2 regions of the Lentibacillus daqui genome follow, and region 2 is predicted to be linked to the other one. Evidence: predicted binding sites of a transcription regulator. Region 2 holds the regulator's gene; the other holds the start of a gene.

Region 1 (9,619 bases), 180 kb from region 2:
ACATTAAAGCAGGTCTAAAGGATAGCTTAAAACGATTGAACACCGATTATATCGATTTTTATATGTTGCATGGCGGTACCATCGATGATCCAATTGATGAATCCATTGAGGCTTTTGAACAACTAAAACAAGAGGGTCTCATTCGTGCGTATGGAATATCATCGATTCGTCCAAACGTCATCCGGGAATATGTCAAACGGTCCCATATCGATGCAGTGATGATGCAGTATAGCATGCTGGATCGCCGTCCCGAGGAAGAAGTATTGGACTTGCTGGCGGAAAACCACATTAGCGTCCTTGCCCGCGGGCCATTAGCGAAAGGGATCTTAAGTAAGAATGGAAGAAAACAAATCGAACGTAAATCACGGGATGGATATTTAGATTATACGTATGAGGAATTAGTAAAGATTTATGATGAAATAAAAAATGTGATTGGCGAGGACACCTCGTTCAATACTGCAGCACTTCAATATGTACTCCATCACCCAGCAGTTGCAAGTGCTGTATTTGGGGCAAGCTCAGAGGAACAGCTTGCGGAAAATACTGCAATGGACTCGTCTGCAGTACTTACTGAAGAAAAATATCGGGCACTACAAGCTATTACCAAACCAGTTCAATATACGAACCATCGGTAATTTTTGTGATTTCCACGCAAAATCTTGAAATGGGAGTCTTAGTGCCCGCTAAGGTGGGGCAAAAATGACAAAAAATAATCCCTCATGTGCTTTAGCCAGGCCGTGAGGGATTATTGCTTCACTGTGCCAACCCTTGAATGGGGTTAGTCTATTGGAACCGCTCCATGTTACAGCATGGGGCGGTTTTTCCTATTGTATGAACTTCTAAGGTTATTATACCATGAATCAGGCCATTGTAAACCAGACTTTAATCCCCGATCTTAAGATGTTAACTGTAGTGCCGGTACCACTGACAATTAACTAGCGTTCGCGATGAAACTAATGAAACCACCTATAGCTAGAATAACAGGGATAAATGACAAACTCGATATCGAACTACTTGTCATTAGTCCATAAACACCGTAAATGCATATGATGAGACTAGCAATTAACCCAATCCATATTCTAATTTTTGTTTATTTATGGACACCTCTGAAAATTACAATATGCTTAGTAATTAAGATTACCTATTCCAGTTCTAATTGTCTGATATTATAACGTCTTGTTGTTAAGCGATTATGTATGATGGAATTTCCCACTCTATGCTATCATCGGATCATTTCTCCGCCGCCCAAATCGTCCATCGATCTTTTTCTACAATTAGACCATCTTCTTGTATCAATTGGTTTACATGATCAGCAAATTGCGACACCTGTTGATCTGATAACTCATGGAGAATCGAGCGTCCATTTCGTGATTTAATATCGTTGAGCAATTCTTCTTTGTTCGTATACGTTTTTCGCACTTCCCAAAGTTTTATCTCTTTAATAGCATGGAAACCCGCGTTTCCCAGTGCGGCTTTAACAGTGTGGGAAGCATATCTTCTTTTTGTCTCGATCTCTCCAAGATGCGGAAATAAAGAAAATAAGTACCCGCGAATATGATGATGATCTCCTTGGATGAGACAATCTTCTGGTGTTCTATCCTGTACCAACAGCATTCCCTCTGGCTGTAAAATACGATAAACCTCGGAAAAACAAGCAGCCAAATTATCAAGATGATGAATGAGTGCTCTTTCCAAAACCAGATCTGCATATGCACTTGACAATCCAGTACTATAAGCATTTCCAAGTTTGAACTCGATTTGTTCATACAAGCGACAATATTGCTCAGCTCCATCAAGCATGACTTCCGAAAAGTCAATGCCAGTGATGGAAGGAATGCCCAAATCAGCAAGTGCCTTTGCATATATCCCTCCGCCTGTTCCAATATCCACTGCCTTGTTAATTGCCCGTCCTTGAATGAGTGCTGTTATTGCTGATAGCCATGTATCATCGACTTTCCTTGTCACATAACTATGTTTATTCTTTTCATTGTGAAAATCAATCCCCATCCCAAATACCCCTTTAATGTTTATGCTTTCAGTTTACGGAAGGTAGTTTACATGGATAATTTAAAAAAAACGAAAACTTATCTTATTTGGTAAGGTCGTTAAAATCAGGTAGTAGAACGGACCCCTCCATTAATCTTCTTGCACTACGACTCATTACAACCTTTTTTACAGTCCAGCCGATTTCCTCCTTTGCAGCTTCGGCACCTACTGTTAAAGTACCAGACGGGTGACCAAAGCGAAGTTCGGGCATAACGTCGCCTAAAATCTTGCTAACAATAGTTCCTGGTATTGAAGCTGCAGCCGCAATTGCTACTGCACCTGTACCAGTCATGGCGTGATGCAGCTTGCCCATTGAAAGGATTCGCGCCAAAATGTCGATATTATCCCTATGTACTTCTTTTCCATCCGAAGTGGTGTAACTAGTTGCTTCTTCAAAAAATGCAATTTTAGGTGTGTGCTGACGCTTCTTAGCATATTCTACGCTTTCCTCTAAACCCATAATTACTGCACTATGAGCCCGTATTAACTCAAAACGGTTCAGTAAGTCTGCATTCCTATTTATATCATCCTGAAGCTCCGTCCCTCTAAGCTCCAATGCAGACGCCTCCACAAAGACAGCAGGATTCCCGGCATTAATTAAAGTTGCCTCTACTTCTCCTATACCCGGGATATGAATGATATCTAGTGGATTCCCTGTAGGAAACATCCCACCACCATCTGTACTCTTTTCATCAGCACCAGCAGGATCAAGGAATTCCAATTTTATTTCTGCTGCCGGAAAGGTTACCCCATCAAGTACGAAATCCCCTAGTTCCTGTACTGTCCCGTTCTCTATTGGAACATGAGCTATGATTTTTTTCCCGATATTCTCCTGCCAAATATTAACCGTAACTATTCCGTTCTTTGGCGCTTCTACCAAACCTCTATATATTGCAAATGGACCAACGGCCGAAGTAAGATTTCCGCAGTTGCCACTCCAATCAACCAAGGGCTGCTCAATGGCTACCTGCCCGAATAAATAGTCTATATCACATCCTGGACGTTCACTTTTGTTTAAAATGACCACCTTACTGGTACTTGAAGTTGCACCTCCCATTCCATCGATCTGCTGCCCATAAGGATCTGGGCTTCCGATGACACGCAATAATACTTTATCCCGTATTACCGGGTCAGTAGGTAAATCATCTTTTAGAAAAAATAGCCCCTTGCTTGTTCCGCCCCGCATATAAGTTGCCGGAATTTGAATTTGTTTTCCCCAATTACCCATTTTCTTAGTTAGCTCCCTTGTTTTTAATGACCTTACCACATACTTCTACTTCATTCCCAAAATCCCTTTTTTTCAATAACAACCCAATTGGAAAGATGCATGATTTGAATGGAAAATTGGACTAAGCAGCGCTAGTTATCCGGACTGCGTAACATTTTTATTATCACTCAACAATAGAATAGGGGACGATTATATTAACTCCCTTTGATACACAAACGTTAATTCCGTATAATATCCTGTGCTCAAAGTAATGAATCTGCGGTTATGTGCCTTGTACAATTATGCAGCTCCAATTTCCATCCGTTTTCATTTTTCTCCAGGATGGTCAATGAACAATTGCCGAGTGATTCTTCCACATCATCATCCGGGACCAATTCCCCGAGCAGTCGCCTAATAAATGATCCATGACTGACAATCAATATATTTTTCCCGTTATTCTCACTAAGGATTTCAGCCAATACAGACTGTCCCCTTGCCATAACACAATCATCGCTTTCCCTTTCCAGATCCAGATTTCGCCAATTGATACCCCATTTTGCTATACGTTCTTTTTCCGTTGTTCCTTCAATTAGCCCTCCACCAACTTCACGAAGCCTTGGATCGAAATGGATTGTGACACCATTCATTTTATTCGCAATCATTTCAGCGGTTTCTCTGGCTCTTGCCAAATCACTAGCATAGATCACGTCCCAATCTTCTGTTTGCAAACGCTCCGCAAGTTTTGCAGCTTGTTCACGTCCCTCATTATTAAGGGGTATATCCGAACTTCCTTGCGCTCTACGCTCCTGATTCCAATCTGTTACACCATGCCGGATAAATCCAAATTTTGTCATCTTTCCACATCCAATCTTTTTGTTGTCTATAGGTAGAGGCATTGCCTTTTATCTCCTGCGTGTTGTTCACTCTGTAATCATTTTATCATAGTATCCGCGTACCGCACATTCTATAAATTACCATTGAATAAAGAACGTATATTCGCATATAATAAATACACGAACATTAGTTTCTGTAGAGGGGGATTGTGGCGTGAAACGCGTTATTTTCTTGGTGGATATGCAAACATTCTATGCTTCTGTAGAAAAAGCGGAAAATCCGGAGTGGAAGGATAAACCAGTCATTGTTTCGGGGGATCCGGAGCGGCGGAGTGGAATTATACTGGCTGCCTGCCCAATTGCAAAAAAATATGGCGTAAAAACAGCTGAAGCATTATGGGAAGCGCAAAATAAATGCCCGGAAGCGGTTGTTGTCAGACCGAGGATGCAGCGATACATTGATGTGTCCTGCCAAATCACCGAAATATTGGAGCATTATACCGATTTGGTTGAAGTGTTTTCCGTTGATGAACAGTTTCTGGACGTCACCGGAAGTCAAAAACTTTTTGGCGATCCATTTACGATTGCCCGCAAAATCCAGCAGGAAATCATGGAAGAAACGGGTGTTTATACGCGGGTTGGTATTGGTCCGAATAAAGTGTTGGCCAAAATATCCTGTGATGCCTTTGCCAAGAAAAACGCGGATGGTATTTTTCAGTTGGATCAATCCAATATGAAAGAAACCATGTGGGAACTCCCAATTGGTAAGATGTTTGGAATCGGCAGTCGGATGAAACAACACCTGCAACGGATGGGAATTCAAAAAATTGGGCAGCTGGCCACCTTTTCTGTGGATGCATTAACCAAACGCTGGGGCATCAATGGGCAGGTCTTATGGCAAACCGCCAACGGAATTAACAATGCTCCAGTAACGACAAAGACACATGATCACCAAAAAGCGGTTGGCCATCACATGACGCTGCCCCGAGATTACGAAACATTTGACGAGATTAAAGTGGTTTTATTGGAATTAAGTGAAGAAGTTGCCAGACGTGCCCGTGCCGGTGGCTATCGCGGCAATACTGTGTCGGTGGGGGTTCGGGGGATGAATGTGACGTTTCCGACCGGATTTCATCGGCAAGTAAAGCTCGCAACGCTGACCAATTTCGGGATGGATATTTTCCGGTCTGCACTATATTTATTCCGTATGCACTGGGATCGGCAGCCCGTTCGTAGTGTTGGCGTTACGCTATCACAGCTGCAACCGGCCGATCCTTTCCAGCTCAGCTTTTTTGATTTTTCCTTGAAAAAGGAGCACTTGTCAGAAGCGATGGACTATATTCACGACAAATATGGTCCAACCGCCATTGTTCGAGCAGCTTCCCTAACTGATGCCGGGCAGGCTTTTGATCGGGCTGAGAAGATTGGTGGTCACTATAAATAAAAGGAGAAAAGACGAAAAATGAACCCAAATAAATTAACCCCTGGACAAAATTTAATGTGGGAATCCAGCCGTATGATGCTGCCGGAGCACAAAGCACGCATTCGCAAACACCAAAAGGAACTAACCAAACGAACCAAGCCAATTATCGATGAACAGCAAATGGCTTTGTTTTCCCAAATTATTTCTGATGCAATGAAACAGGATCTTGATTTACGGATTGAACTTTTTCATCCCTATCATGATCATTTTGTAACAGGGAAAATAGAAAAGGTTGTCCCCGGACAGCAATTGAAATTGGTTTCGGCGGAAGACAGTGAGTGGATTGCTTTTACTGAAATGATTGATATTGCTGTTTTGTAAGTGTATAAATCCTTTCAATCAACAAAAAATAACCATCAATCCATACATGAAAGGATAATTAAAATGAATAACGACAAGGAAAACAAAAAATCTGCAAAGAAACAAGCTGGTAAGGTAAAATCCTATCAAGAAATTAACAATGAAATTTCTGATAGTAATACGTTAAAACAAATGCAACCAACACCACAACCAGAAGACTTTGAGGAAATCGATTATTGACTCTGTAACCCCCCTTTATGCTTCATGTTTTAACACGTGTCCAAAGATCACCAAATCAAAAGCAAGAGCCTCACTTTATCATTTGATGAATTTTGGACACCTTCCTTAAAAAGTCACCTAACTAAAACACACAATTTATGTATCTCACAAGGTAATCCCAAGTTGCTTCCCTTTGCTCTTTACATTCGTCAAATAAATCCAGCCAGTACCATCGCACAAAGTAATTACATAATGACCAGAAAAGTCACAATAAAAAACGCATGTACGCTAGTCTTGAAAAAAGTCACCCAAAAAAGAGGCGGACTTGGGATAATGTCCCTAACATTCGCTACCTGCTCACATATATTGATTGTAGGCAGTATGGAGGTGATACTTGAATAAGCAAGGCTGTTTGCAGGAGCAGGATATGGTGGCGGATTTGCTTTAATCGTTGTGTTGTTTATCCTATTAATTATTGTATTGGCAGCCTATGTTGGAGGATATGGATATTAAACGGCAAGATAAAAATTTTAATTAAATGAAGGAGGAATTTTATTATGGGTTTCGGTTGTCGTAACATGTGTGGTTGTGGAGGATACGGATACGGCGGTGGATATGTCGGTACTGGCGGCGGATTTGCATTGATCGTTGTATTATTCATCCTTCTTATCATCGTTGGCGCTTGCTGGTGTTAATCACCAGCAGTGCATTGGAAAGTAAAACTTAAAAATACAAAGCAATGCAGGCTGTCAGATTACCGGCAGCCTGTTGACGTTTTCACAAAAACCCCCCCCTGAGTAGATCACTCCTTTATTCCCTTAACCCTGATCCGTTCATAATCCGCAATCCAGCTATTATCTTGAAACATGGTATCCCGTAAATCATTTTCCACACCCGTAATTATCTTTTGGATTGTTTCATACTCCAACCCGATAAACATCATTTTGCCAAACATCTCGATCCAATTTCTCAATCCGTTCCCGCCTTCAAGTGGTGTTGGACGTTCGAATTGACTGGCATAGACAACTTTAAACCCAACCAGCTCCATTAACGATGCATACTCACCAACACTTGGAAAATACCACGGAAAACGTTCCTGCTGATAAGTTAGTCCCAACATAGCAAATTGCTTTTCAATAGAATTGGTGATTGTTTTTACATTTCCTTTCGCACCAAATTCCGCTACAAAACGACCGCCTTTTTTCAGGCTATGATAAATCGACTGCAGGGCCTTCTCCGGCGACTTGATCCAATGAAGCGTTGCGTTGGAAAATATTGCATCAAACGTCTCATCAAAAGGTAATGCTGTAGCATCGCCAACTTGAAACGGTATATCTGGATACTTAAACCGGGCTTGGTCAATCATATTTGCTGATTTATCCATTCCTGTTACATAGACACCAAGATCATAAAGCGTTTTTGTTAAGTCTCCGGTGCCGCAGCCAAGATCAAGAATAGACTCTCCCATGTTCGGTTCCAATATATTGATAACGTTATTCCCATATTTGGAAACGAATCCATGCTTCCCGTCGTAAAGGTTTGCATCCCATATATCATCTGATTCTACTGGTTTATTCATCAAGTTCTCTCCCTAACCATGCTTCACTATTCTAACGATAATTCCAAAACCATGTTTGATAATCGTCAATTAGTTGATAATTTACATTTTCCTCATCGACTACAATATCAGCTAATTCCCGTATTGTTTTCTTTCTCCCTTCCCTACATTCAACGAGGATTCCGTAAAATTCTTCAAATTGTATCTCTTGATCCAGCTGGAGACAATTCAACTCATGTTCAGTAAATGAAAGCGGTCCCGTTTCTTCTTCATAAGTTGCTCGAAAAGGAAAAGTCAAGTGCTGTTGCAAATACCGGTAGTACCTTCCCAAATGCTCGTTCGTTACTTCCATCAATTCAAATCGTTCACTGTCACTTTTATCTTGTATGGTAACACCCAGGATTTCGGCTACCCTTAATTCCCATCATCCAAATCTGTCTTAATCATATCGTTTGGAACGAGTAGTCCATTTATCATTGACATATTATTAAGTGGATTCTCTTGTTTAACCGACTCTGTTGCAAACTCACTATCAAAATAGGACATGTTAAACATATCGCGAATCTTTTTTGACTTTTGCGAGACAGTACTTTTATTTGTATGAAAATATTCATTGATATCTGTAACAGAAGCATATGGTTGCGTACTCTCGTCAAATAAAAAATTCACCGTCCCCAATGCATGAATAATAGCCGCAGCCCAAATTTCAATTTTCCCGGCAATAAATGGCACATCCCGCTTTCTAGCCATTTTATCGATCAGCTTTTTTACAACCACCTCATATTCCTCATTTAAATACGTTTTGCTAAAATCACCTGTAAGCTGAAGTAACTGCTCTTTCTTTTCTGCTAATTTTTCCTTTGCGGCTGCCACGTTCATTCTCCTCTCCTTTTGAGACTGTTTCAAAATAATTCGCCAAATTTCCGTTCCAACCGGCATTTTTCACATCGTTTTGGCCACTGAAAACCCATGTCTTTAAAAAACTTTTGTTCTCCGATTGAAAAGGTAAACCGATCACCACATTCCCAGCACTTTAGCTGTATATCCTGTGGGCAGATCCTTTTAATGCTTCGTTCCATTCCTGTTGCCTTTCCAAAGCTTCACTACGATCAACCTGTTCTCCAGATTTCAACATGCCGATTGTTTTCCTGATTTCCGCACGTACCTTTTTATAGTCAACCTGTTCCCATGCCTCCAGATACGGGATATATTTAGTTTCCCCCGATTCCTGCACTTTTTTCAATAGCAAAAGTATCATTCCTCGATTGCGATCCTTTAAGTAGGTCATATCTGGTATTGGTTGATCTTCTTCTATCCACTTATCCCATTCAGCCAAAAATTCATCAGCACGCCGATCCCGTTCAATATACCAGCCGCGTTCCGTGAACACAATCATCGGAAGTTTCCCTGAATATTGAATATCAAGGAAATCATAATCGATCATCCACTCAATTTTTTCCTTGACCGCTTCCATTTTTTCCGGTTTGAAATAACCATAGACTGGGCACTTGTCCAATTCTAGTGCAAGAACCTTTTTCTCTCGTGAACCTTTCAGGATTTTGGCAAGCAATGTCCGTCCGCCTTGTGCAATAATTTCATCTGCAGCCCGTAATATAGCCAGGATTTCATGTTCCGGTAATGATTGGGTCGCTGTTTCCATTGGGATTGTCCTTTCTTTAAAATAGTAATAGCCAAACTATCTTTCCGATTAATGTAACCATTATTATATACTTTTTACCGCTACCCTGCCAAGAAATAAAAATAGAACCATAGCATTGGCGCTCGCTATGGTTCTACTAATTTGTTACAGTTATTTAGCTGATTTATTGATGTATTGTCGCTTATTATCCGTTATACCTGCAAAGCAAATGGTTGCAGGATCCTGGTCGATTTCCAATTCCACCTTCCGATCATTCGTGGGTAAAGTTTCCTCAAAAATGGCTTCGTATTCAGGAACAGTTACCTCGGTACGT
Region 2 (9,619 bases):
CTTTGGTGAAATTTGCTCATACCAAAAAGTTCCTTGAAATTCTGCTGTCTTATACCCCAGTAATTGTTCAACAGACTTCGATACAAAACATACTTTTCCACTGTTATCCCAAACGGTGATCAAATCGCTTTGATGACAGTCAATCCAATCAACCATCGATTTAGGCAGACTGGCTATATCCGGAAACACGAGATCATTATGGTTGTTTTCTGTACATCCCGTTGTTTCCATACTTGCTTCACTATTTTTTGTTTCTTGTTTCATAACTTTACCCCCTTTTGCAAATTCCAACATATCTCCCCTTTATCATTACTCATATGTTTTGTCTCTAGCAATTATGACACTTGTTTGTCATGAAAACTGCTATTATAATAATAGTAGCTGTAATGCACCAAACAACAAAAATTAAAAATGAAAGCACCAAGTATTTGTATCTTACTATAAAAATCAAAAAAAATAAATCATTGCAATTGTTTACATAATAGTACAGACATTAAATGAAGGTGATAATATGTCAATATTTATGGATTATTTTATTATTTTATGGGGAATATTGCTGATTACTTTAATGGCAATTGGCGGATTTTTTATGTTCCGGAAATTTTTAAAACGGCTGCCAAAAGAGGATGGAAATTCGATACTTGATTGGGAAGAATATTATATGGAATTAACCCGGCATATGTGGGGAGCTGATGAGAAAAAATTACTGGAAGAATTGGTTTCACCTGTACCGGAATTGTTCCGTGATGTGGCAAGGCAGAAGATTGCCAGTAAAATTGGTGAGGTTGCATTGGAAAAACAGCAAAGCAAAATAACCCGCGATGTACTGATAGAGGGCTATATCATTGCTACACCAAAACGAGATCATAAGTTTTTGCGAAAAACATTGCGCAAAAAAAATATTGATGTGACACCATACGAGCCCTTGTTTGAACTGTCCCCCAAAGAATATCGGGATGGGGTTCGTGATCGTTATGCCAAAAAGAAATCATAGTTAAGATAGCGGTATACCGAACCAGGTTAATATGGCTGCAATTTTATATTCATATTTTTTTGACAAAATAAAAACACGACCGTAAATGTGCGGGCGTGTTTTTATACTTCTTGATATTTCAGGTGTTGTTCCAATTTTTTATATTTATAAAGCATGGCCAGCCGCCAGGAAACAATCATACCGAACGCAAGCAAAAAGAACATTCCGCTCGTTTCTCCCAACGAAATCGTACTGCCGATAATCAATTTAATCACCATACGTACCGCTAGCAGACCAAATAAAATAAAAACGAATGATCTGGACGGGATCAGGTAAATGTCATCCTCTTTAATTTCAAATTTCGATGTTTTAATTAGAAATATCGAAAATATCATCCCAACTATTAATGCTTCCAACACTTGTACCCATGGAACCCGAAATTCCGGAATAAAAAACATACAGGCACCCGTGCTCATAAAAATCGGTGGTAAAATAATTTTTTTCACTGACGCCGGCTTTTTTGAAGCCTTCAAGCGAACAAATATCATGGTAATAGCCATAAAACAGGCAACAAGCGTACTTGCTATAACCCAAAACATGTAAATCAACTCTTTCTTAGGTTACGAATTTATCCAATATGAACAGCAATTATAACCTTTTCCGTCTGCAGTTTGAACCTTGTGCAGATCTAAGTTTACATATGAATAGATATAGTTATATAATAATACAGTTTAATGGAAAAATCCATTTTAAAAACCAGTAAAACCGAACCAGCCGGCTAAGAATGACGTTAATTTAGTCATTAGGTCAAAAAACAAAGCTATTCCCATAAAAATCATAATATACCCACCAATTTTTACCAGAATGGGACTATTACGTTTGATCCAGTTCAATTTACCAATAAAGAAAGATAAAATCAGAAATGGAAGTGAAAAACCTAAGATATAACCGATCATCATTATCATACCAATATCCGGGTTCTGGGCTGCCAAAGTAATGACAATTCCTAAAATCGGACCCATGCATGGTTGCCATCCCAATGAAAAAGCAAGTCCTATCAGAAAAGAACCAATATAACCAGCTGGGCGATTTTTAAACGTAATCCTCCTGTCCTTCATCAAGAAATCAAATCGGAGTATACCAACAATCACCAGGCCGAAAAAGACAATCAGAATCGCACCAATTTGACGAATGACATCTTTATAAGTGATTAGGAATTCGGATATGGCGGAAGTTGCAAACCCTAACGTAATAAAGACACAGGAAAAACCCAGCAAGAAGAAAATGGTATGTAAAACACTTTTCGTATTAAATTTTTTACTATCATCCTTTAAATCCGATACACTCATACCTGTTATATAGGATAAAAAGGCTGGATAAAGTGGAAGTACACAGGGTGAAATAAAGGATAAAAATCCGGCACCGAATGCAATAAAAATGTTTATATCAGACATAATAATCCTCCCAGCAACCTTTTACTTCTTCATTTTACCAGATTCTGACCTGTGGCAAAGCATTTGAATTTGACAATTAACCAAAACTTTTCGGGCTCATGTTTTGAAGTAGGTTATTTTATTATATGATCATCATTTTATCTGCAATGATTTTTTGTTATTTGGATTCGTTTTTAATTCAAGAATAACATTTTCCGGATCAATTATTCTCCAACTGATATCAAAAGCCACTTCCTTCTGTCTTTCACCGAACAGAAAAAGTGGCTTCCAAGAATAACCATATATTTGTATAATGGCTAAGAAAAAATCAAATATGAATTCCGGCAATAAATGCAATTACAAAACGTTTTATCTTTTTAAGGAAACGTTATTTTTTCTCCTGCTGATTATTCATTGCACGCATCATTTGATTGATTTTCTTCTGTGATGGTTTCTGACCCATTTGCATCATTAGTGTTCGAAGCATTTGCTCATTAATTGGCGGGTTCTTCTTCAAATAATTCATCAAATATTTTCTGGCGATAAAAAATCCAAGAGCGACACCAGCAATTAGAGCAACAATAGCAATTAACACGACCCAAATTGTGCTCATGCAAGCTTTCCTCCTTCAAGTTGTCTCCCATACAGTATAGTAAATCAAGAGGAAGAATACAATACTTGTCCATGCAAATGCGCGCTTTCTGTAGGAACAGGGTCTACCCATCCATAATTACCCCAGTCGTTGCGAATGGTAAACAAGAACGGATAAAATGTTCGAAGCGCCGGGAACAATAAATCTTCCGCATCGTGTAAAGTGTCACACCGAAAGTTTATCTGTTTTTCGTACATATGTAAAACAATATGTGACGATTCACCGCTTATTTCCACATACGTACCATGGTCGATAAGTGTTTGCTGTGGTTGCAAGTTACGTTTTAAGTGGGTTACCAATGAGGCGGTGGAAAAAGCATTGGTTATAAAATGGTATTGTTTGTGAAGATCCGCATCTTCTGCATGATTCTTATACTCCTTAAAAAAACGATATAATATGCCACTGTTATGGAAATATCGATAGGCAAATTCTTTCTTGATCCAATAGATCGAATAATGTCCCAATGAAATCCCTCCTCTTTTATTCTATTATACGCACGCTCTATGAAAATAATGTCAATCCGTGAAGCAAAATAATACTAGTTTTGTCGAGCGGCATAAAAGTAGAGGAAAGATTAAAAAAACAGGTACCCCGGCACAAAAGCAGGTTACCTGTTTTTACTTTCGCTATTTATTTTACTAGTTTTTCGACTTCCTCAACAACACGGTTAACTGTAAACCCATATTCTTCAATGACTGTTTCCCCTTTTGCGGAGGCACCAAAACGGTCAATGCCAAGTACTGTTCCATGATCACCGACATAACGATCCCAGCCAAATGCGGAGGCCATTTCGATGCCAATACGAGCTTTTACATCTTTTGGAATGACTTCGTTCTTATATGCATCATCTTGTTGTTCGAAACGATCCCATGAAGGCATGCTGACAACACTTACGTCAATGCCTTTTGCTTGTAACGTCTCCTTTGCTTCGACAGCCAATTGCACTTCTGAACCGGTTGCAAGCAGTAGCGCATCTGGTGTATCCTTGGTTGCTTTACTGATCACATATGCACCTTTCTTAACACCTTCATACGCACGTTCTTTTGTACCTTCCAGGGTTGGCAATCCCTGTCTTGTCAGCACAAGAGCCGTTGGCTGATCATGTGATTCGAGTGCCAGACGCCATGCAGCTTGTGTTTCATTACCATCTGCCGGCCGGATTAAAGAAAGTCCTGGCATAGCTCGCATCGCAGCCAATTGTTCGATCGGTTCATGCGTCGGACCATCTTCCCCAACTGCAATCGAATCATGAGTGAATACATATGTTACCGGCATATGCATAATCGATGCCAGACGAACAGCTGGACGTAAATAGTCACTAAACACAAAGAATGTGCCGGCAAATACTTTCAATCCGCCATGTAATGCCATTCCGTTCAAAGCTGCTGCCATTGCGTGTTCCCGAACACCAAACCAAATATTGCGTCCCGCATAATCATTACGCGAAAAATCCGCTTCTTCTTTTATCGTTGTCTTATTGGAACCGGCTAAATCAGCACTTCCGCCAAAGAAATATGGTACGGATTTGGCAATCGCGTTTAACACCTCTCCAGAAGAAGCCCTTGTAGCCAATTTATCTTTTCCCGGTTCATATACTGGAAGATCTTTATCCCAATTTGCAGGCAACTCACCTTTCATCGCTTTCTCAAGTTGATCAGCCAATTCAGGATATACTTCTTTATATTTAGCAAATAGGTCATTCCAAGCTTGTTCTGTTTTTTCACCTTTTTTAACGATTTTTTCATTAAAGTCGGCGTACACTTCTTCTGGAACGTGGAATGCGTCATGCTCCCACTGATAAAATTCTTTCGTTAATTTTGCTTCATCGGAACCGAGTGGAGCGCCGTGAGAAGCTGCGGAATTTGATTTATTCGGTGCTCCATACCCGATAACAGTTTTAACCTCAATTAACGTTGGCTGATCGGTAATTTCCTTCGCCTCGGTAATTGCCTGCCGCAACGCATTCACATCATTACCATCCTCTACCGTCATCACATGCCAGCCATACGCTTTAAAACGCTCTTGGGTATTATCGGAAAAGGAGCGGTTTAGTTCACCGTCCAGGGAAATATCATTCGAATCATATAGAGCAATTAATTTACCTAAACGAAGATGTCCGGCTAAAGATGCTGCTTCATGTGAAATGCCTTCCATCAGATCGCCATCACTGACTAATGCGTAAGTATAATGATCGATTATATCAAAATCATCTTTATTATAAGTGGCTGCCAGATGTGCTTCAGCCATTGCCATACCAACCGACATGGCAATTCCTTGTCCTAATGGGCCTGTTGTTGCTTCTACACCGTCTGTATGATGGACTTCCGGATGTCCCGGTGTTTTGGAGCCCCACTGACGAAAACCTTTTAAATCATCGATGGATACATCATAGCCGGATAAATGTAATAAACCATATAACAGCATTGAACCATGTCCTGCTGAAAGAACAAAACGATCGCGGTTAAACCATTTTGAATGTTTCGGGTTATGATTCATAAAATCAGTCCATAATGTATATGCCATCGGTGCTGCACCCATTGGCAAACCAGGATGGCCGGAATTAGCATTCTCAATGGCATCAATTGCTAATGTACGTATTGTATTAATGGATAATTGTTCTACATTTTTTGACATGCGTGCTCTCCTTCCGTTTCTACAAATAATTGTATCTCTTCCTATTCTATAATGAAGTTCATATTCTCACAAGTATAAGGGGATGTTCAAAAAGTCCAAGTGACCTTTGCATTAAAGGACCCAGACTAAGTGCCCGATCCTCTTTGTCCTTTTTTGAACACGTTTTATCATGTTAATTAGTGCTTCTTTTCTCGCTCTTGCATATCACGTAATTTTTGCGGAGTCACGTCATTACCTGCAGGATCCACAACTGTCATTGATTTTAACTGGTTTTTAAACGATTTACGGACGTTTTGCAAATATTCCTGTCTTAGCGCTTGACGTTCTTTTTGCTCTTTATCAGTTAATCCTGCTGTTTTCGCTTTATGAGCCAATTCATTAATTCGATTCAGCTTTTCTTTTGATATCATAAAAGAGATCCTCCTCCAAAGCATGTAAGAACCAAGGACAAACCTACATGTCCTTGGTTTCCCATCATACCCTTCCTGGCAAGTACTTTCAAGTGTTGAGATGCTCCTTATACCTTCTATGTACCGTTGCTTTGGAGACGGAATATCCCATCCCGTTTAATGTATGAGCGATTTCTTCAAAAGTTAGCTTCTTTTGCCGTAACCGTATTACTTCTTCAATTGGAAAAGTTTTTCGTTCCCGTCCTGGTGCCTGATTTCGATTGGTCAGATTTTTACTCGGATCATACCCTTCACTGATTGCCTTTCTCATGCCACGTTTAATTTTGCTATTGTGGATCTGGCGCTGGTATTCCTCGACAATACCAACAATCTTTAGAACCATGGAATCTGATTCCGACAGTTCCAGCTGTCCCCCATGAATCGCCGTATAAATAGAAATGTTGAGTTTGCTTAACTGGTGAAATAAAGCGATTTTCGTATTGCCTCTCCCCAACCTCGTTTCATCTTGAATGAGTAAACAATCTGCCTTGTCGGCTGAAAAGAGGTCAAGCAATTGAAATATACCGTCCCGATCAATTGCATATCCACTTGCCTGTTCTGCAATGACTTGAACAACCGAAAAATCATAAGCTTTTGCAAGTTGTAAAAGCTCTTGTTTTTGCCTGTTTAATGATGTTTCCTGTGTCTCCTTATTCGTACTAATCCGGCAGTATAGAATCGCCCTCACTTAAAAACACCTTCATCCTTTATTATAACCTATGCACTCATAATTAGGGAAAAATATAAAAACCCTAATGTGAAAGCAAAAGTCACTAAATAGAATACATCGGTCTTGGTAAGTTTTTCAAACATATCAATCCGCTCCTTCTCAACAAATAAGAACTATTGTTCGCTGTAGTTAATAATTAGTTTATATCAGAACATACGATCTTGTCAACATTTTTTCGAACGAATGTTTGATAAATTTATACTACAATGATAAACTAGTATTAATAAATCCTATGCGAGAGGAGTTAGTTCCATGACCAAGCTGTCCAAAAGACAACAGATGATCCTGGATTTCATTAAAGATGAGGTTAACAAGAAAGGGTATCCGCCATCTGTCCGCGAAATAGCAGGTGCTGTTGGGCTTGCATCGAGTTCAACAGTTCACGGCCATTTGGCAAGAATTGAAAGTAAAGGTTATATTCGACGTGACCCTACCAAACCAAGGGCCATTGAAATTTTAGATCCATTTGAAGAAAACAATATTCCAAAAGATGAAGCGCGATATGCTCCGGTTATTGGTAAAGTTACAGCTGGTATCCCGATTACTGCAGTCGAAAATATTGAAGAGTTCATTCCACTGCCAAGTTCAAGCGCAGGACCGGATGAGAGTTTATATGTGCTGGTCATCGAAGGGGAAAGTATGATTGAAGCCGGTATATTGGATGGGGATAAAGTCATCGTCAAACAACAAAACACTGCCCAAAACGGTGACATTGTGGTAGCCATGACTGATGAGGATGAAGCAACAGTTAAACGATTTTTCAAGGAAAAAGACCATATCCGCCTGCAACCGGAAAATGCAACAATGGAACCGTTAATCTATCAAAATGTAACGCTTTTGGGTAAAGTAATTGGATTGTATCGGAACATTCATTAAAAAGACCCCTTGATACGTTATCAATGTATCAAGGGGTCTTACTACAATACTATTTTAACAAACCAATCCAATCCGTTCCTGTTAATTGACCACTTACAACAATACCTGCAACAAACAGGATCATGGTTATTGTAACAAACAAATAACATTCGAGCGATTCTTTCCAATATGGTTTGTTCTTTTTCATAATTATTACCCTCCATACTTGATACATATCATGAATAAACAATAAAAACTTAATCCTGGCAGAAAGCTAAAAGCACCAAGTTAAGATTTGATTTCGTATCAGGAGAGGTAATTTGATTGATACTTCTTTACGTCCAAAAACCCATACGATTCCATATCATGGGGGAGAAAATGGAATGAACGGATGATAGGTGCAGGATAATATACAATCGTTTTGTAAGGATGAGAAATTAAATCCGTTTTATATTCGTGCACAACCGGGAGTGTAGGAGTTTCCGTTATATGAGCGGCGTTGATATCTGATACGGTAGTTGCTGCACCAATTGCCGGCTCATCAATTGAGCTTACATCTATTTGTGATGTCATGTACATCGATTGACCTATTGCAAAAAACATCAACAACATGAATGCTATTGTAGCTATTTTTTGCCTCACCTTGCATCCCCCATTCCAGCAACCGGTTTTAAAAAACGGATATGTTTATTCTACCATGTAATTCATCGTTTTGGAACGTTTGCAGAATCCCCTGCTTGTAATGAATGGATGTATGATATATGAGACAATCTATTTTTTGACGTTCTTTATTTCCACTAATCATTATTTTAGTGCATGTTCAAAAAGGAGGATAAAAATGACCGAGAAGTTCTAGGCGGCGTAGCTTCGAGCACCGGAGTGTACATAAAAGGTACATGAGGAGCGGAAAAGCAAGCCAACGAGCTTCTTCAAAGGAAGGCCGACTAAAAACGGGCTTGCGCTCAGGCGTCGGCATACCCTTTTTGCAGGGGCATGTCATTTTTACCGGACTTTTTGAACATCCTCTTTTAATTACATATTTTCTTCAAATAAACAAAAACTTAACTCAAACTGCAAAAGATCATATCATTCATGTTAGGAGACAACAATATGGGATTTCCGGTGATACATACAAATTTTTGGGATGGCGTTATTGCTGTGCCACTGATCGTTATTATCACACAGCTATTTAAAATATTTCCGATACCTCGGCAGTATTTCCCGACGATTGCATCGATCCTCGGGTTTTCCATTTCTATTTTTTATAGTCACAGACATGACTTATGGGCCGGCTTTTTTATGGGTGGCTTTTATAGCGCGGCAGCCGTGGGCACCTATGCTTCATTAAAAACTTCATGGGTGACATTTAAAAATAGAAAAAAATCTGTTAGTAAGATTGACTCTCGTATAACCGAATAATTTTTCAGGATACACGAAAATGACCGTTAAATATAACGGTCATTTTCGCATTTCATTAATAGTCGGACAAATACTGTTTCCGCTCCCATGGATGAACAATCGTGCAGAATCTACAGTATTAGACTTTTTTAACCCTGTATTTAAGGGGGGGCGGTTCATCTATCTTATCAAAGTAGAACATTTGATTCCGAAAACTTCGAGGCATGAATGAGGCATGTTTTGGGGCACAATAACAAACAATGCATCGTAGCAATAATTTCGAATTAAACATACTCGCTGATACATATACTGCAATTGGAACCCCTAGATGGGATGGCTGATTCGGGGCAAGATCAGTCGTCCCTTTTTGTAGCTTATAATATTTAATTTTCCTTTAACCTATTGTCGTTGGTGCATAAATGTCGATGTGAGGGAGAAAATACGTTTAAAATACGTATTTTGGAGGTTTATATATTGACTAATCAACCCAAAATG

Evidence for each region. The regulator LexA, encoded in region 2, represses DNA repair genes until DNA is damaged. The targets are predictions, from matches to a motif close to CGAACATATGTTCG.
Region 1: a site for LexA is predicted at 4,239-4,252, ahead of O2S85_RS08905 (DNA polymerase IV). Genes of this name have one in related genera too.

The regions. Positions count from the first base shown of each region.
Region 1 is NZ_CP114176.1:1,757,765-1,767,383, reverse strand. It holds gene O2S85_RS08925 (aldo/keto reductase) at 1-635, shown strand, start outside; gene O2S85_RS08920 (class I SAM-dependent methyltransferase) at 1,231-2,007, opposite strand; gene prpF (2-methylaconitate cis-trans isomerase PrpF) at 2,090-3,274, opposite strand; gene O2S85_RS08910 (histidine phosphatase family protein) at 3,517-4,107, opposite strand; gene O2S85_RS08905 (DNA polymerase IV) at 4,301-5,530, shown strand; gene O2S85_RS08900 (YolD-like family protein) at 5,549-5,890, shown strand; gene O2S85_RS08895 (hypothetical protein) at 5,954-6,109, shown strand; gene O2S85_RS08890 (YjcZ family sporulation protein) at 6,497-6,601, shown strand; gene O2S85_RS08885 (YjcZ family sporulation protein) at 6,646-6,783, shown strand; gene O2S85_RS08880 (class I SAM-dependent methyltransferase) at 6,891-7,667, opposite strand; gene O2S85_RS08875 (calcium-binding protein) at 7,699-7,998, opposite strand; gene O2S85_RS08870 (DUF6398 domain-containing protein) at 8,061-8,525, opposite strand; gene O2S85_RS08865 (zinc-ribbon domain containing protein) at 8,549-8,725, opposite strand; gene O2S85_RS08860 (RQC-minor-1 family DNA-binding protein) at 8,680-9,306, opposite strand; gene O2S85_RS08855 (hydroxymethylglutaryl-CoA synthase) at 9,457-9,619, opposite strand, start outside.
Region 2 is NZ_CP114176.1:1,940,080-1,949,698, forward strand. It holds gene O2S85_RS09835 (PAS domain S-box protein) at 1-264, opposite strand, end outside; gene O2S85_RS09840 (DUF2621 domain-containing protein) at 512-994, shown strand; gene O2S85_RS09845 (CcdC family protein) at 1,096-1,572, opposite strand; gene O2S85_RS09850 (cytochrome c biogenesis CcdA family protein) at 1,723-2,427, opposite strand; gene O2S85_RS09855 (YneF family protein) at 2,795-3,019, opposite strand; gene sirA (sporulation inhibitor of replication protein SirA) at 3,064-3,522, opposite strand; gene tkt (transketolase) at 3,689-5,692, opposite strand; gene O2S85_RS09870 (DUF896 domain-containing protein) at 5,869-6,102, opposite strand; gene O2S85_RS09875 (YneB family resolvase-like protein) at 6,191-6,829, opposite strand; gene lexA (transcriptional repressor LexA) at 7,124-7,747, shown strand; gene O2S85_RS09885 (hypothetical protein) at 7,797-7,934, opposite strand; gene O2S85_RS09890 (hypothetical protein) at 8,033-8,368, opposite strand; gene O2S85_RS09895 (hypothetical protein) at 8,837-9,145, shown strand; gene O2S85_RS09900 (DUF3231 family protein) at 9,599-9,619, shown strand, end outside.